4 regions of the Priestia sp. YIM B13552 genome follow, and region 2 is predicted to be linked to each of the others. Evidence: predicted binding sites of a transcription regulator. Region 2 holds the regulator's gene; each other region holds the start of a gene.

Region 1 (3,980 bases), on a different contig from region 2:
CAGGTTTATGGACGGTGGGCTCTCCGGGTACAGCGGGAAAAGCTATTTCCGTTGGCGCTTCTGTTTCCCCGACGACAGTTCAATTTCTAACAATTGGATTTAACAAAGAAAAAATTATGATGGCGCCAGTAGAAGGGTCTCGTCCATGGACGTTTAATCAAACGCTGCGTGTAATAAATGAACAATACTCCAAAGAGCAAAAGCATGCGTTGGGCAACGTCATTTTGCTAAAAGCAGAAGGAAATGCGGTTGAAAAAAATATTAAACAAGCTGAACAGGCAGGAGCAAAAGCCGTTATTTTATATAGTCCGACTGAAAAAAGCATAATCGGTAAACTAAAAGAGTCAGTAAATATTCCAGTGATATGGGTAAGTAAAAAAAGCGGTGATATCATTAATCAACACATTCAGTCTCAACAGCCATACTTACGCACTGGCAAGCAAGTGGTTCAAGACTTGCTTACATCTTTCAGTTCAAGAGGGCCTGTAACGACTACTTGGGGAATCAAGCCGGACGTCGTCGCACCTGGTTACTTCATTAATAGTACAGTTCCCGGGGGATATGAACGCATGCATGGCACAAGTATGGCTGCGCCCCATGTAGCTGGAGCGTGTGCTCTTATTTTACAAGCTCACCCGAACTGGTCTCCTGAACAAGTCAAAGCTTCATTGATGAACACAAGTAAAGTAATGCAGCAGCTAAACGGTCAAACGTATCGCGTATATGAACAAGGAGCCGGGAGAATTCAAATAGCAAAAGCTGTCACAGCAGACTCTTTATTTTATCCATCTTCTTTATCTTTCGGTATTTTTACGCGCCCATCAAAGAAAGTCTTATCATTTAAAATTGATAACCAGTCTGATAAAGCAAAAACGTATCGCTTAAACGTTCCGAAAAGGGATGAAGGAGTGAACTGGGATGTTCCATTACCCGTCACGGTGCAGCCACATCAGACAAAAGAAATAGCTGTCACTTTATCGGTGCAGCCCCGTTTTAAAAATAAAGGTATATATGACGGATATTTGGAAATAAATGATTCACGTGAAACATTTTCGCTTCCTTATATGTACATGGTTAGCATTCCAGATTATCCTCGTGTCATGGGATTGCAAGTAGCAGCGGAAAAAGAGAAAAATACGTATAGCTATGAACTGTTTTTGCCTGAAGGAGCAGATGAGTTAGGCGTTGCTCTTTTTGATAAGCAGTCTTTACAGTTTATATCGTATTTAGATGTTGACGTTGATGTAGAAAGAGGCATGAGAAAACGAAAAATAACGATCGATGAATCGCTTGTACCGGGGTCGTACCAAATATTTGCATTTGTGAAAAAGCATAGACAAGAGCAGGTTGTACACAGTACAATAACGATTGAATGAACCTCTTTAAATGTTTTCATTTGAAGAGGTTTTATGTGTGGCAGAAATGTGAACAATAAGAAGAGATTGTGAAGTTTTTAGCTTAAACACATTGACATTAAATATACGCTATTGTATGCTTACAGGGAATATAAATGATAAGGTTTTCAACCTGTGAAAACCGTTGATATTTCTGCGTATTTTATTAGCTGTTTTTACCTTTTTTAGCAATTTTTTTTGCCTTTCTATCATATATTGAGCTATAAAAACGATAGAGAATTCGGAAAAAAGAAAATTTTGCAAAAGGGGTATGAGCTTATGAAAGATCGCAACCGTCATCCTTTGCAAGCGATGGCATTAGTGTCAATCATTCTATCACAGTTAGCAGGTTCAGTCTTAATTGGCTTATTCTCTGGGAGATGGGCTGATCAATGGCTTGATACCGAACCACTATTTTTGATTTTAGGCCTTCTTTCAGGGCTAGCAGCAGGTGTTTTTATGATGCTGCGGACAGTCCACCATTTTTTTTCAGGAGATTAATAATTCATGCAGGATTTGCAGCACGTTTTTCCAAGACTTCGTTCATACATATTGTATTTGTTAGCATTATACGTTCTCGGCTGGGGATTTACAAGTTATAAGGCTGTTTTTGCAGGTTTAATTTTAGGAACCGCCCTGAGTTTGTATAATTTGTGGAACTTGGTAAGAAAGTTTGAGCAGTTTGGACAGGCGTTGGATGAGGGGAAAAAGCCCCGTTCAATTGGGACTGTTGTAAGATTTGCAACAGCTGCTCTCGCAGTTGTGATTACCATCTCTTATCCAAAAACCTTTCATATTATTAGTGTAGTTGTGGGATTAATGACGTATTATGTTGTCATTATCATAGATTTAGTTGTTCAAAATATGCGTAGAAGATAGAAAGAGAGGTGAACACAGTTGGGTCATGAATCACCAACTATAGAGTTTCTAGGCCTTACTTTTAGTCAAAGTAACTTGCTTATGGTTACCGTAGCTTCTGTTATTGTATTCTTAATTGCAGTTTTATGTACTCGTACTCTTGCTATGAAGCCAAGCGGTGCACAAAACTTTATTGAATGGGTCTTAGATTTTGTTAAAGGACTCGTTAATAGCAATATGGATTGGAAAACAGGTGGCCGCTTTTTGACGCTAGGTGTAACTTTACTTATGTACATTTTTGTGTCAAATATGTTGGGTCTTCCATTTGCCATCGTGATTGACCATAACTTATGGTGGAAATCGCCAACCGCTGATCCAGCAATTACGCTGACGTTAGCCGTTATGGTAGTTGTACTATCACATTATTATGGTATTAAAATGCGAGGTTTCTCTGCATACACGAAAGATTACTTCAAGCCAATGGCATTTTTATTCCCGCTTAAGATTATCGAGGAGTTTGCCAATACGTTAACGCTTGGCCTTCGTCTTTACGGTAATATTTATGCTGGGGAAATTTTGTTAAGCTTGCTAGCTGGTTTAGCAACAACAGGCTTCTTAGGTACAATTGGAGCTGCTATTCCAATGCTTTTATGGCAAGGATTTAGTATTTTTGTAGGCGCAATTCAGGCCTTCATTTTCACAATGTTAACGATGGTTTATTTATCTCACAAAGTGAGTAGCGACCATTAATTTATAAAGCTTTGTTCAAGTAATACCCAATTTGGACAAAACAAAACTTTGTTAAACAAAATCATATATATTAAGGGAGGACTTTATAAAATGGGTTTAATAGCATCTGCAATTGCGATTGGTTTAGCGGCACTAGGTGCTGGTATTGGTAACGGTCTTATCGTTTCTAAGACGATTGAAGGCACAGCTCGCCAACCAGAAGCACGTGGTACATTAACTTCAATGATGTTCGTTGGGGTTGCCTTAGTTGAGGCGCTTCCAATTATCGCCGTAGTTATTGCATTCATGGTACAAGGTAAATAATAATGTGTTACATGTGGCGAAGATCATTCAAAAGAACCTTCGCCATTACTTTATGTCTTTAATAAGTAAATTATATATGTGGAGTCTCTGAAGGGAGTGAACATGGCCGTGTCGAACATGTTTGTGTTAGGAGCAGCAGGCATTAATGGTGGAGATATTCTTTTCCAATTAGTGATGTTCCTTATCCTACTTGCGTTACTTCAAAAATTCGCGTTTGGTCCTGTAATGGGAATCATGAAAAAACGTGAAGAGCATATTGCCGGTGAGATTGATGAAGCAGAAAAGCAAAATGAGGAAGCGAAGAAGCTTGTTGAAGAGCAGCGTGAAATCTTAAAGCAATCTCGTCAAGAAGTGCAAGTAATGATGGAAAACGCTAGAAAGTCTGCAGAAGATAAAAAAGAAGAAATCATTGCGGCAGCACGCGAAGAGTCTGAGCGTCTAAAAGCTGCAGCAAAACAAGAAATCGAACAGCAAAAAGATCAAGCAGTTGCTGCGTTACGTGAGCAAGTTGCTTCATTATCTGTTTTAATTGCGTCGAAAGTTATTGAAAAAGAACTTTCTGAACAAGATCAAGAGAAGTTAATTCATGAATATATCCAAGAAGTAGGGGATGTACGATGAGTCAACCAGCTGTAGCCAAACGCTATGCACTAGCTCTTTTTCAATTAGCAACAG
Region 2 (3,980 bases):
AACTTCCCTACGATCTTATTTGCACTCGTAGCCGCATTCGATTTCAGATTTGCGGTTCGCATTTTTATCTTGCACTATAAAATTAAAAAGTTGCAGCAGCACTATAAAAATCAAGATGATTCATCTAAATAAAAAAACCACTGTTTCAGTGGTTTTTTTACATACTAACATCTTCTTTTTCTTGCTCTGCCCTTGCCTTTAACACTTTGCGATACGAAATGCGGGAAATAATGATGCTGATTTCATACAAAATTAAGAGCGGCACTGTCACCATCATGTGCGAGAGCAATTCTGGTGGTGTAATAAGTGCGGCAATAACTAGCAGTACGAAATAGGCATACTTTCGAATTTGAGATAAAAACATAGGCGTGATAATTCCTAATCGCGTCAAAAACATGACGACAACAGGAAGCTGAAACAACAGCCCAAAAGGCAGTGTGAGCTGCATTAAAAAAGAAAAGTATTCATTAATGCCAATCACTTGGTTTACATTCAGCTCATCAGAAACGCGCGTCATAAAATCGACGACAAATGGAAACAACACAAAATAAGAAAAAGAGACACCGCCGATAAAGAGAAAAATGGAAACAGGAATATATCCAAGCGTTACCTTCCGCTCTTTTTCATATAAACCAGGACTAATAAATGCCCAAAGTTGATACAGTGCAACAGGAGCTGCAAGTACACAGCCGATAATAACAGCAAACTGCATATAAATCTTAACTGGATCTGTTAGCCTAAATGCATTCATCGTTAAATTTTTTGCCTCATCAGCATGCTGTAAATAGACAATAACTTTATCCGCTATAAAAAAGCCGCCAATTGTGGCAATGACAAAGAAAAATAAAACAATTAAAATGCGTTTTCGCAGCTCTCCTATATGATCATATATTGACATTTCTTGTTCGGTCATACTATGATCACCCTTTTACTCTTTGTCATCTACTTGACGCTGTTTATCTTTTTCACGATCTTCTGAGGCACCGCTAGCGGCATGCTTAAACTCTCTAAGCGTTTGCCCAACTGATCTTCCTAGCTCCGGTAACCGTTTCGGTCCAAAAATAAGCAGTGCTACAATCGCAATAATAATCCAACTGCCTGCTCCAATCCCCATATTCCCACTCTCCTTATTAATTTAGACTTAAGGAAATCGTAACACAGTCCATCTTATTCAACAGGATAATTTTTCAAAAAGTAGACAAGCGACTGTAATTCTACAGCCAGATCAATATGATGCAGTCGAATCTCATCCGGTACGTTTAAGCGTGCAGGAGTGAAGTTTAGAATCCCTTTAATTCCGCAATTCACTAAACGATCGGTAATTTGCTGAGCCACAGTGGCAGGAACGGTTAAAATCGCCACTGAGATATCATCACTCATATAATCTTCCAATTGGTCAAGGTGATAAACCGGCACGTCGCCTACTTTTGTACCGACTTTATCTTCTATCACATCAAAAGCGCACTCAATTTTGGTGTTATTATTTTTAATAAAATTATAATTTAAAAAGGCCGTTCCCAGATTCCCTACGCCAATAAGTGCTACTTTCGTTACTTCATCTTGGTCTAACGTTTTACGGAAAAATGTAAGTAAATAATTCACATTGTAGCCGTATCCCTTTTTCCCTAATGCTCCAAAGTAAGAAAAATCCCGGCGAATAGTAGCAGAATCAACTTTCACTGCCTCACTTAACTCCGCTGACGAAACACGCTGTTTACCAGAAGCATGCAAGTTTTTTAAAAAACGATAATAAAGCGGCAATCGTTTAGCCGTTGCTTGTGGTATTTTTAATTGTTCAGTGTTCACGTTGTACCCCCTCAGTTCATGTATGTCATTACTAACATTTTCAAGTCATATTGCATTACCTTTCACAAAGCATCAACCGCTTTGAGGTAGCGCTTCCAATTCTCTCTCTTTTCTCTTGTTTTATATATACTCCGCTTCGCACCCCGACGGCTTTTGTCTATCCAGCACTACTTAAAGTCGGTAGCTAGAACGAAGTAATTAGCTCTTCAAAGGATCCGTTTGTTAGTCATGACGGGTTTTCTACATCCATCATATATAAGTTCAGAGATGCACTTATCTCTTATTTTAACATAGTATCCTGTATAAAATGTGCAGGTAAAATCATTTTATTTCATGAATCAAAACATTCGCTTCATCATTTGTCCTTGTCTCTCTACAAATTACAAACGCTTGTAGGAAGAACTTGTAGTTGAAAATATGTTAAAATACACTATGGATATACTACTAGAGGTGAAAAAATGATTATTCTACAATTGAACGGTATTACAAAATACTATGGGGCAGAACCCATTTTATCGAATATAAAGTTAGAAGTACAATCAAAAGACCGCATTGCCCTAGTGGGACGAAACGGTGCTGGTAAATCAACTTTATTAAAAATTATTGCTGAGCAGCTTTCTTATGACAGCGGAGAAATTATTAAACCTAAAGGTGTTTCCATTGATTATATGGGACAAGATACAGTTCTTGAGTCAACACTCTCCATATGGGAAGAAATGATGACGGTCTTTGCTCCGTTAAAGAAGATGGAAAAAGAATTACGTACGCTTGAAACGAAGATGGGCGATCCAGACATTTTTAATGATTCAGTTCAATACGAAAAACTAACCAAAGAGTACGATCAGCTTCAAGTAACGTTCAAAGATTTAGGCGGCTATCAATATGAAGCGGATACACGATCTATTCTTCACGGTTTCCGTTTCTCAAACTTTGACTATAGCACCCCTATTTCCTCCTTGAGCGGTGGACAAAAAACGCGCTTGGCTCTTGCAAAACTGCTTTTAACAAAGCCAGACTTGCTTGTTCTGGATGAGCCTACCAACCACTTAGATATTGAAACTTTAGCATGGCTGGAACAGTTTCTGCAAGGGTATGAAGGAGCTATTTTAATTGTTTCACACGATCGTTACTTCCTTGATAAGGTCGTAAATCAAGTGTATGAAGTCACACAAAAAACAACGGTCAAGTACACGGGCAACTACTCTAAATACCTTGTACAAAAAGCAGAGCGATATGAAAAAGAGTTGCGTCAGTACGAAAAGCAGCAAGATGAAGTCGCAAAACTGAATGATTTTATTCAGCGAAACATCGCCCGTGCATCGACTACAAAACGTGCGCAAAGCAGACGTAAGCAGCTCGATCGAATGGAGTTAATAAATCGACCTAACGAAGGCGAAAAATCAGCTAGTTTTTCGTTTGAAATTGAGCGTCAAAGCGGAAATGAAGTCTTAAACCTCGAAAACGTGTCCATCGGATATGATGAACACAAATACGTCGTCCAAGACGCAAACCTTCGGATTAAAAAAGGTGAAAGCCTTGCGTTGGTTGGCCCTAATGGAGTTGGGAAATCTACGTTATTAAAAGGTATTGTGGATAAACTAAGCTTCAAGACTGGAACCATTTCTTTTGGCTCGAACGTAATGGTTGGTTATTACGACCAAGAGCAAGCTAATTTAACGTCTAATAAAACCGTTTTAAATGAGCTTTGGGATGACTACCCCTCCAAACCTGAAAAAGAAATTCGTACAGCGCTTGGAAATTTTCTGTTTTCAGGTGATGATGTACTGAAAATCGTTTCGACGCTTAGCGGTGGTGAAAAAGCACGTTTGGCTCTTGCGAAGCTTATGCTTCAAAAAGCTAATTTCTTAATTTTGGATGAACCTACTAACCATCTTGATTTAGATAGTAAACAAGTACTCGAGAATGCGTTAATCGATTACCCAGGAACTCTGTTATTTGTTTCACATGACCGTTATTTTATTAATCGTATTGCAAACAAAATAGCAGAGCTATCTCCTGAAGGGGTAGAAGAATTTCTTGGAGATTATGACTATTATGTAGAAAAGAAAGCAGAAATAGAGGAAATCAAAGAATTAGAAAATATAAAAGCAAACGAAGAACGCACGGTAAAAGTAGATAAACAGTCCTATAAACAAGATAAAGAACAAAAGAAA
Region 3 (3,980 bases), on a different contig from region 2:
ATGTAGATGATGCGGTGGGAATGCAGTTAGCTGTTGCTCACTTAACGGACCTTGGTCATAAGAATATAGGGTTCGTTGGAAAAGCTGTAAGCGGAGTCGAGCACCGTCTGTCTCTTTTTTATCAGTATGTATCGTCAGCAAACGCAATGTTTGTGAAAGAAGATATGAATAACTCAGATGAACTATATCAGTTTATAAATGAGCTAGCTCATCATCCAGAGCCTCCAACTGCGCTTATTTGTGCTACGGATTACATCGCTCTGAAAGTGATACACTGTGCGTGGCAAAACGGGCTTCACGTTCCAGCAGATTTGTCTGTTATAGGGTTTGATGATATTACAGAAGCTAGTGAAGCGCATCCTCCACTAACAACTATCCATCAACCGATGGAAAAAATGGCTGAAAAAGCAGTAAACCTCTTACTTCAGCAAATTCAGGATCAGCAAGAAATAGATCAGATACAGTATAAAATGGCACCTTTATTAGTAGAGCGTGAGACCACAAAACGTATGAATTGATAAGGAATGTATATACTATTCCTGAAAGTGTGAGACAAAAAGTCCACACTTTTTTGCATTAACCATTGCGTCCACTTCCCTCTTTCTTATACACTGTATGCTGTAGGGGAAAAAACCAAGCTTTAATATGTTTGGAGCGATTTGATGACACAACAAAAATTAGATAAATATGAAATTATGGACGTTAGCTTACTAGCAGGTAAAATTATGTTAGAAAGCGGAGCAGAAACGTATCGAGTAGAAGATACAATGATGCGGATTGCAGCGTCTTACGGTATAAAAAAATCCCACAGCTATGTGACGCCAACAGGGATTATGTTTTCACTTGAAACGAAAGAACCGACGAAAACGAAGTTAATTCGTATTTCCGAACGAACGACGGATTTAAAAAAAGTAACCATGGTAAATAGCGTCTCAAGAACAATCAGTCAAGGAAACATTTCCTTGGAGGAAGCGTATGAAATGCTACAAGAAATTGAAGCAACCAACGTAGCTTTTCCACTATGGGTTCAACTTGCAGCTGCATCCATTTCTAGCGGATGCTTTTTAATCATGTTTCAAGGTTTATGGACGGACTTTATTCCAGCTATGTTTTCAGGAGGTCTCGGATTTTTAACCGTGGTGTATTTCCACCGTCTTATTCCGATTCGCTTTTTTGCTGAGTTTACCGCTTCGTTAGTTATTGGACTTTTATCAGCTCTTTTAGTCGCTTCAGGACTAGGCACGCAAATTGATAAAATTATTATTGGGTCCGTTATGCCACTCGTTCCTGGCTTATCCATTACCAATGCAGTGCGAGATTTAATGGCGGGACATTTACTGTCTGGATTATCAAAAGGAGCAGAAGCGTTTCTGACGGCATTCGCTATCGGTGCAGGTATTGCCATTGTATTTACGCTTCTATAGAAGGGAGGCATCATATGCATATCGTAGAGCAGATAATTACAAGTTTTATTGCTTCAGCAGCATTTGGGATCATCTTTAATGTTCCACGTGAATCATTATTAAAAAGTGGCTTTGTCGGAATGATTGGCTGGCTCATTTACTATTTGCTAACGTTCTATGGCGTAGATGAAATTCCAAGCACAGTTGCATCGGCCTTCTTTATTGCTATTATTAGTCAAATTTACGCAAAAATTTATCGAACGCCGATCATTATTTTTACCGTAGCAGGTATTATTCCGCTAGTTCCGGGAGGAACAGCATACGATGCCATGCGTAACTTTGTAGAAAATAACTATAATGAAGCGATTAGTCTTGCAGCAAAAGCCTTTATGATTTCAGGTTCAATTGCCATTGGTATTGTGTTTTCTGAAGTCATCAACCAAATCATTCGTCAGTCTAAATTAAATGCCAAAGCAAAATATCGACCGTAGAGAAGCAAGCTCAAATCAGAGCGTGCTTTTTTTATGAGAAAAATAAAGAGAACCTTCACTTTTTTTGTCACAAGAAAGTCACGTTTTAGTCTAAAAACGTTCAAAAAATGTACGTGCACAGCTAAAAAAATAGACTATACTATGTAAATAGAAAGAGAGATATTACATATGTATGTGAAACACTGAGCATATCTCTCGAATTATTATGCTCAATGTTTCACAATGTAAGTAAAAGATGCTCAGAAATGAGCAAAGTATCTATGGAAATGATGAATGTTCTTATATATGAAAGGAGAAAAAAGATGGATACAGTTATACTATCACGTATTCAATTTGCATCAACGACGCTGTTTCATTTTATCTTTGTACCGCTATCTATCGGTCTTGTCTTTTTAGTAGCGATCATGGAAACGATGTACGTAGTAAAAAAAGATGAACAGTATAAAAAGATGGCAAAGTTTTGGGGGCACTTATTCCTGATTAACTTTGCTGTCGGAGTCGTAACAGGTATTTTACAAGAATTTCAGTTTGGCATGAACTGGTCAGAGTACTCAAGGTTTGTAGGAGATGTATTCGGTGCGCCGCTTGCTATTGAAGCACTGCTCGCGTTTTTTATGGAGTCCACTTTCCTTGGACTGTGGATTTTCGGGTGGGATCGTTTGCCTAAATGGCTGCACTGTCTATGTATTTGGCTTGTTAGTCTAGGTACTATTTTTTCGGCGTTCTTTATTTTAACGGCTAATTCTTTTATGCAGCATCCGGTTGGAATGGAGCTAAATAATGGCCGTTTAGAAATGAATGACTTCTTTAAATTGTTAACAAACGGTCAGCTGTGGGTTGAATTCCCTCATACCATTTTAGGTTCGTTTGCAACAGGCGCCTTTTTTATCACGGGTGTCAGTGCCATTATGCTCTTGAAGAAAAAACATTTGGCTTTTGCCAAAAAATCATTTCAAGTTGCCATTATTGTAGGGTTAGTTTCAGGCGTAGGAATTGCGTTATCTGGTCATGAACAGGCTGGATACTTAGTTAAAACACAGCCGATGAAAATGGCCGCAAGTGAAGGATTATGGGAAAACAGCGGAAGTCCAGGCGCTTGGACGGTGACAGCAAATATTCACCCCGATGAAAAGAAAAATACGGGGGAAATCAAAATACCTTATGTATTAAGCTTCTTATCATACGGGAAATTTTCAGGTTCCGTTCCTGGGATGAACGAGCTGCAGGAGCAGTATACGGCGAAATATGGAGCAGGAAATTATATTCCACCCGTTCGGACAACATTTTGGAGTTTCCGCATTATGGCTGGTCTAGGTGGCGTATTATGTGCATTAGGCATTTGGGGCACGTACTTGCTTTCTCGTAAAAAACTTCAAGAAAGCAAACTATTTTTACGTATTATGACGATTGCCATTGCCTTTCCGTTCCTTGGAAGCTCAGCAGGTTGGATTATGACAGAGATTGGCCGCCAGCCTTGGGTTGTATTTGGCTATATGAAAACGGAAGATGCCGTGTCTCCTGGTGTAACAGCAGGTGAATTGCTGTTTTCTATTATCTCGTTTTCGTTCTTTTATTTAATTTTAGCTGTGATTATGGTGTTCTTGTTTGTTAAAGAAATTAAAAAAGGTCCAGATCATGATCACGAAGCACATACAAAAGTAGTATCAACTGATCCATTTACAAAGGAGGGATACAATGTTTTCTCTTAATGAATTCTGGTATTTACTAGTATCCATTCTTTTTGTTGGTTTTATCTTTTTAGAAGGCTTTGATTTTGGGATTGGAATGGTGTCTCGTTTTTTAGGAAGAAACGACTTAGAGCGACGAGCTTTTATTAATACAATCGGTCCTTTTTGGGATGCAAATGAAGTTTGGCTAATTTCAGCAATCGGTGCTATGTTTGCCGCTTTTCCAAACTGGTATGCAACGCTATTAAGCGGGTCATATGTTCTTTTTGTTCTTCTTTTGCTTTCGCTTATTGGCCGCGGTGTAGCATTTGAATTTCGAGGGAAAGTTGAAAAACAAGCGTGGAAAAATGCATGGGATTGGGTTATCTTCTTTGGAAGTCTTTTTCCACCGCTCATTT
Region 4 (3,980 bases), on a different contig from region 2:
ATCAAGTGAAAGAATCCATTTCTAAGCAGTATACAGGAGCGATTCAATCTATTACATTTAACAAAGAAACGAATGAATATACGTTAACTGTAGTAGATGGCAAAGTAGAATATACGCTAACCGTGGATGGTCTAACGGGGAAAGTCATTCATGAGAATAAAAAAGAGCTGCAGCTAATATCAGAGCAAAAAATAAAAGAAACAATTGTTAAACAATATAGTGGTTACGTATATAGTCTAGAGTTTAAAGAATCCGCTAGTCAGTATGTCGCAGTGATTCTTAAAGATAGCACTCAATATACGGTAACGTTAGATGCTTTCACAGGAAAAGTAGTTAATACTTCTCAGCAAGCAGTGAAGCTATTAACGAGACAAGATGCAAAAGATCTTGCATTGGCTACATATGCAGGTAAGGTGAAAATGGTAGAATATGATCAAAACGCAGCGATTTTCACAGTAAAAATAATCAAAGATAATACGGAATACACCGTTACAATCGATGCGGTTTCGGGTGAAATCACACATGTAAAACATGATAAGCTTCAGCCGTTAACGGAGACCGCTGTAAAAGTTCTTGCTTTAAAACATCAAGAAGGAAAAGTAGAGCATATTGAGCTTATAACAGAAAACTCAATAACTGTATACGTGGTGACTTTAGTGAGCGGAAGCAAGCAGCAGACGCTTAAGTTCGATGCTTATACGGGACAAGAGTGCTCATAATTTTTTATCTTAAAACATCAAACATACATTTCATTTTTCATTCATATCAAGCAGAGGGTGCTTCAAGGCATCTTCTGCTTTTCTATTTATAACTAGAAACGGGGCTGTTTATCTATGTTAAGATAAATGTAGATTATTGTTGTAAAATGGATAGAACTAGAATGAAATAAATTAAATAGATAGGGTGTACACATGAGAAAAGAAGTACAAGTTATAGCCAAAGAAGCTTTTATTAAAAAAGTGAACAAGGGTTATCCACTCATTGAAAAAGATGCGCTTGTTGATGGTCATAAACTGCAAGAAGAAGGCGTTATTATTAACTTAGTCACTCCCAAGAATCAATTTTTAGCCAAAGGCTATTATGGAAAACAAAACAAAGGCTACGGATGGATTCTTTCGAAAAAGAAAAATGAGCAAATTGACGCGGCGTTTTTTGCTAGAAAAATTCAGCAAGCTATTTCATCACGTCATGATTTTTATGCGTCTGAAGACACAACTGCTTTTCGCGTATTTAATAGTGAAGGTGACGGAATCGGCGGCTTAATTATTGATTATTATGACGGATATTACGTCATGAGTTGGTATAGTGAAGGAATTTATCGATTTAAAGAATACGTCATTGAAGCCTTAAAGTCTGCGCCTAATTTTAAAGGGCTGTACCAGAAAAAACGTTTTAACGTAAAAGGTCAGTATATTGAAGAAGATGATTTTGTAGCAGGGGATAAAGGTGAGTTCCCTCTTATTGTAAAAGAAAATGGTATTCGTTTTGCCGTTTACTTAAATGACGGAGCGATGGTGGGAGTCTTTTTAGATCAGCGAGACGTCCGTAAAACGATTCGAGATAAATATGCAAAAGGAAAGACCGTTCTAAACATGTTTTCGTATACAGGCGCATTTTCAGTGGCGGCCGCTCTTGGAGGAGCCGCGAAAACAACAAGTGTTGATTTAGCCAATCGCAGCTTGGCAAAAACAATTGAGCAATTTAGTGTAAATGGAATTGATCACGAAGCACAGGACATTATTGTAGAAGATGTTTTCAAGTATTTTAAATATGCGGTCAAGAAGAACATGACGTTTGATCTTGTGGTGCTAGATCCGCCGAGCTTTGCTAAGTCGAAAAAGCATACGTTCAGTGCAGCAAAAGACTACAAAGATTTATTAAAAGAAGCCATTGCTCTTACAAAGCCAAATGGTGTCATCGTAGCATCTACGAATGCAAGTAACTTTGATATGAAAAAATTCCATTCGTTTATTGAAAAAGCTTTTAATGAAAAAGGGGAACGCTACAAAATGATGGAGCAGTTCTCTCTTCCAGCTGATTTTAAAACAATAAAAGAATTTAAGTCAGGTGATTATCTCAAAGTCGTGTTTATTCAAAAAATAAATCGCTAAATACAAGGCTGCATGATGAACTCATGCAGCTTATTTATTGTGATGAAATAACGCTTACAAGCTATTTTGAAGGGAATAAAATGAAGGGAAAAGATAAATATTGTCAGTATGTATGATAAAATAATAAAGGAATTATGCTCAATACTTCACAAATTTACAATATCATCCTTACGAAACGTATTTTTACAATTATTTTATTTTAAATGGGATAAGTATTGGGTGTGAAGTAGAAAGAGCATACTACTATTATTAAAAAACATGAAAGGAGAAAGATTATGGCTGAAACAACAAAAAAGCCTGCCGGCGAAGTGAAATTTATTCCTTTATTAATTTGTCTGGCAATCGGACTTGTTTTATGGTTTATTACACCTCCGTCCGGACTTGATGTGAAGGCTTGGCACTTATTCGCTATTTTTGTGGCTACTATCGTAGGGCTTATCATTAAACCATTGCCATTGGGCAGTGTAGCTATTTTATCTTTAACCATTATTGTATTAACTAATACATTAACACTTGAACAATCGCTCAGCGGTTTTCAAAATACGACGATTTGGTTAATCGTTATTGCATTCTTTATTTCTAGAGGTTTTATTAAGACTGGTCTAGGAACAAGGGTTGCCTATATCTTCGTTCGTTTGTTCGGTAAAAAGACGTTGGGATTATCGTATTCTCTTATCGTAAGTGACTTGCTTTTATCACCTGCAATGCCGTCTAATACAGCACGAGCTGGAGGAATTATTCTTCCAATCATTCGTTCTTTATCCGAAACATACGGATCGAGAACTGGAGACGGTACGGAGCGCAGAGTCGGCGCTTTCTTAACAAAAGTATCGTTTCAAGGAGATATGATCACATCCGCTATGTTCGTAACAGCAATGGCGGCCAATCCTCTTGCGGTTAAAATGACGGAACAAATTACAGGCAAGACTATTTCATGGGTTGGCTGGGCAGCGGCTGCAATCGTACCTGGAATTATTAGTTTAATTGTTATTCCGCTTGTTATTTATAAGCTGTATCCGCCAGAATTAAAAGAAACGCCGGAAGCATCTGAAATTGCAGCAAAAAAATTAAATGAAATGGGTCCGCTAAAGAAAGAAGAATGGTACATGATTGGCGTATTTTTACTTCTTCTTGTGCTATGGATTTTTGGAGCTAATTTAAATATTAATGCAACAACAACTGCTTTTATTGGTCTATGTGCGCTGCTTTTAACGCAAGTGTTAAGCTGGTCAGACATCAAAAAAGAACAGGGAGCATGGGATACATTAGTCTGGTTTGCTGTTTTGGTTATGATGGCAACTTTCTTAAATGATCTAGGCATGATTCCTTGGTTCAGTGATCTGATGAAAGGCACTGTTAGCCATATGTCTTGGATGACGGCCTTGATTGTACTAGCTATTGCGTATTTTTATTCTCACTACTTTTTTGCAAGTAACACGGCTCACGTCAGCGCTATGTACGCAGCATTTTTATCTGTCATCGTGGCCGCTGGTGCGCCTCCGTTACTGTCAGCATTAATTTTAGCGTTCTTTAGCAATTTATTTGGCTGTTTAACTCACTACGGCAGTGGACCGGCCCCGGTGTTCTTCGGTAGTGGATATGTAACGCAGCAAAAATGGTGGTCGCTCGGCTTTTTAATTTCAATTATTCATATTATCATTTGGATTGGAATTGGCGGCTTGTGGTGGAAACTGCTAGGTCTATGGTAAAAAAACAGTGGCGCAGGCCACTGTTTTTTTTATGCTTCAGCCCAAACGGATACAGAGCCGCCATTTACAGGGAACTGTCCGTAGCCATCTTCTTCAATCACAACTTGGTCCTCTCGGTTGTTTGTGAAGTCAATCCACGTTTGTCCACTTCGGTGTTCGC

The links. Region 2 encodes Rex, which represses fermentation and respiration genes when NADH is low (regulators of the CRP and FNR family bind a similar motif). Its sites were predicted from a motif close to TTGTGAAATATTTCACAA; they were not measured.
Region 1: the regulator Rex is predicted to act here: its motif matches at 1,443-1,460, upstream of ACFX40_RS17780 (AtpZ/AtpI family protein).
Region 3: the regulator Rex is predicted to act here: its motif matches at 2,100-2,117, upstream of ACFX40_RS17400 (cytochrome ubiquinol oxidase subunit I).
Region 4: the regulator Rex is predicted to act here: its motif matches at 2,246-2,263, upstream of ACFX40_RS17335 (anion permease).

The regions. Positions count from the first base shown of each region.
Region 1 is NZ_JBHZOU010000004.1:146,172-150,151, forward strand. It holds gene ACFX40_RS17775 (S8 family serine peptidase) at 1-1,376, shown strand, start outside; gene ACFX40_RS17780 (AtpZ/AtpI family protein) at 1,674-1,895, shown strand; gene ACFX40_RS17785 (ATP synthase subunit I) at 1,902-2,273, shown strand; gene atpB (F0F1 ATP synthase subunit A) at 2,292-3,002, shown strand; gene atpE (F0F1 ATP synthase subunit C) at 3,093-3,305, shown strand; gene ACFX40_RS17800 (F0F1 ATP synthase subunit B) at 3,408-3,926, shown strand; gene ACFX40_RS17805 (F0F1 ATP synthase subunit delta) at 3,923-3,980, shown strand, end outside.
Region 2 is NZ_JBHZOU010000017.1:3,414-7,393, reverse strand. It holds gene ACFX40_RS27255 (YdiK family protein) at 1-132, shown strand, start outside; gene tatC (twin-arginine translocase subunit TatC) at 158-913, opposite strand; gene tatA (twin-arginine translocase TatA/TatE family subunit) at 929-1,114, opposite strand; gene ACFX40_RS27240 (redox-sensing transcriptional repressor Rex) at 1,168-1,806, opposite strand; gene ACFX40_RS27235 (ABC-F family ATP-binding cassette domain-containing protein) at 2,265-3,980, shown strand, end outside.
Region 3 is NZ_JBHZOU010000004.1:63,602-67,581, forward strand. It holds gene ACFX40_RS17385 (LacI family DNA-binding transcriptional regulator) at 1-518, shown strand, start outside; gene ACFX40_RS17390 (threonine/serine exporter family protein) at 663-1,424, shown strand; gene ACFX40_RS17395 (threonine/serine exporter family protein) at 1,439-1,894, shown strand; gene ACFX40_RS17400 (cytochrome ubiquinol oxidase subunit I) at 2,197-3,603, shown strand; gene cydB (cytochrome d ubiquinol oxidase subunit II) at 3,590-3,980, shown strand, end outside.
Region 4 is NZ_JBHZOU010000004.1:47,057-51,036, forward strand. It holds gene ACFX40_RS17325 (PepSY domain-containing protein) at 1-719, shown strand, start outside; gene ACFX40_RS17330 (class I SAM-dependent rRNA methyltransferase) at 912-2,111, shown strand; gene ACFX40_RS17335 (anion permease) at 2,387-3,820, shown strand; gene ACFX40_RS17340 (alpha-amylase) at 3,850-3,980, opposite strand, start outside.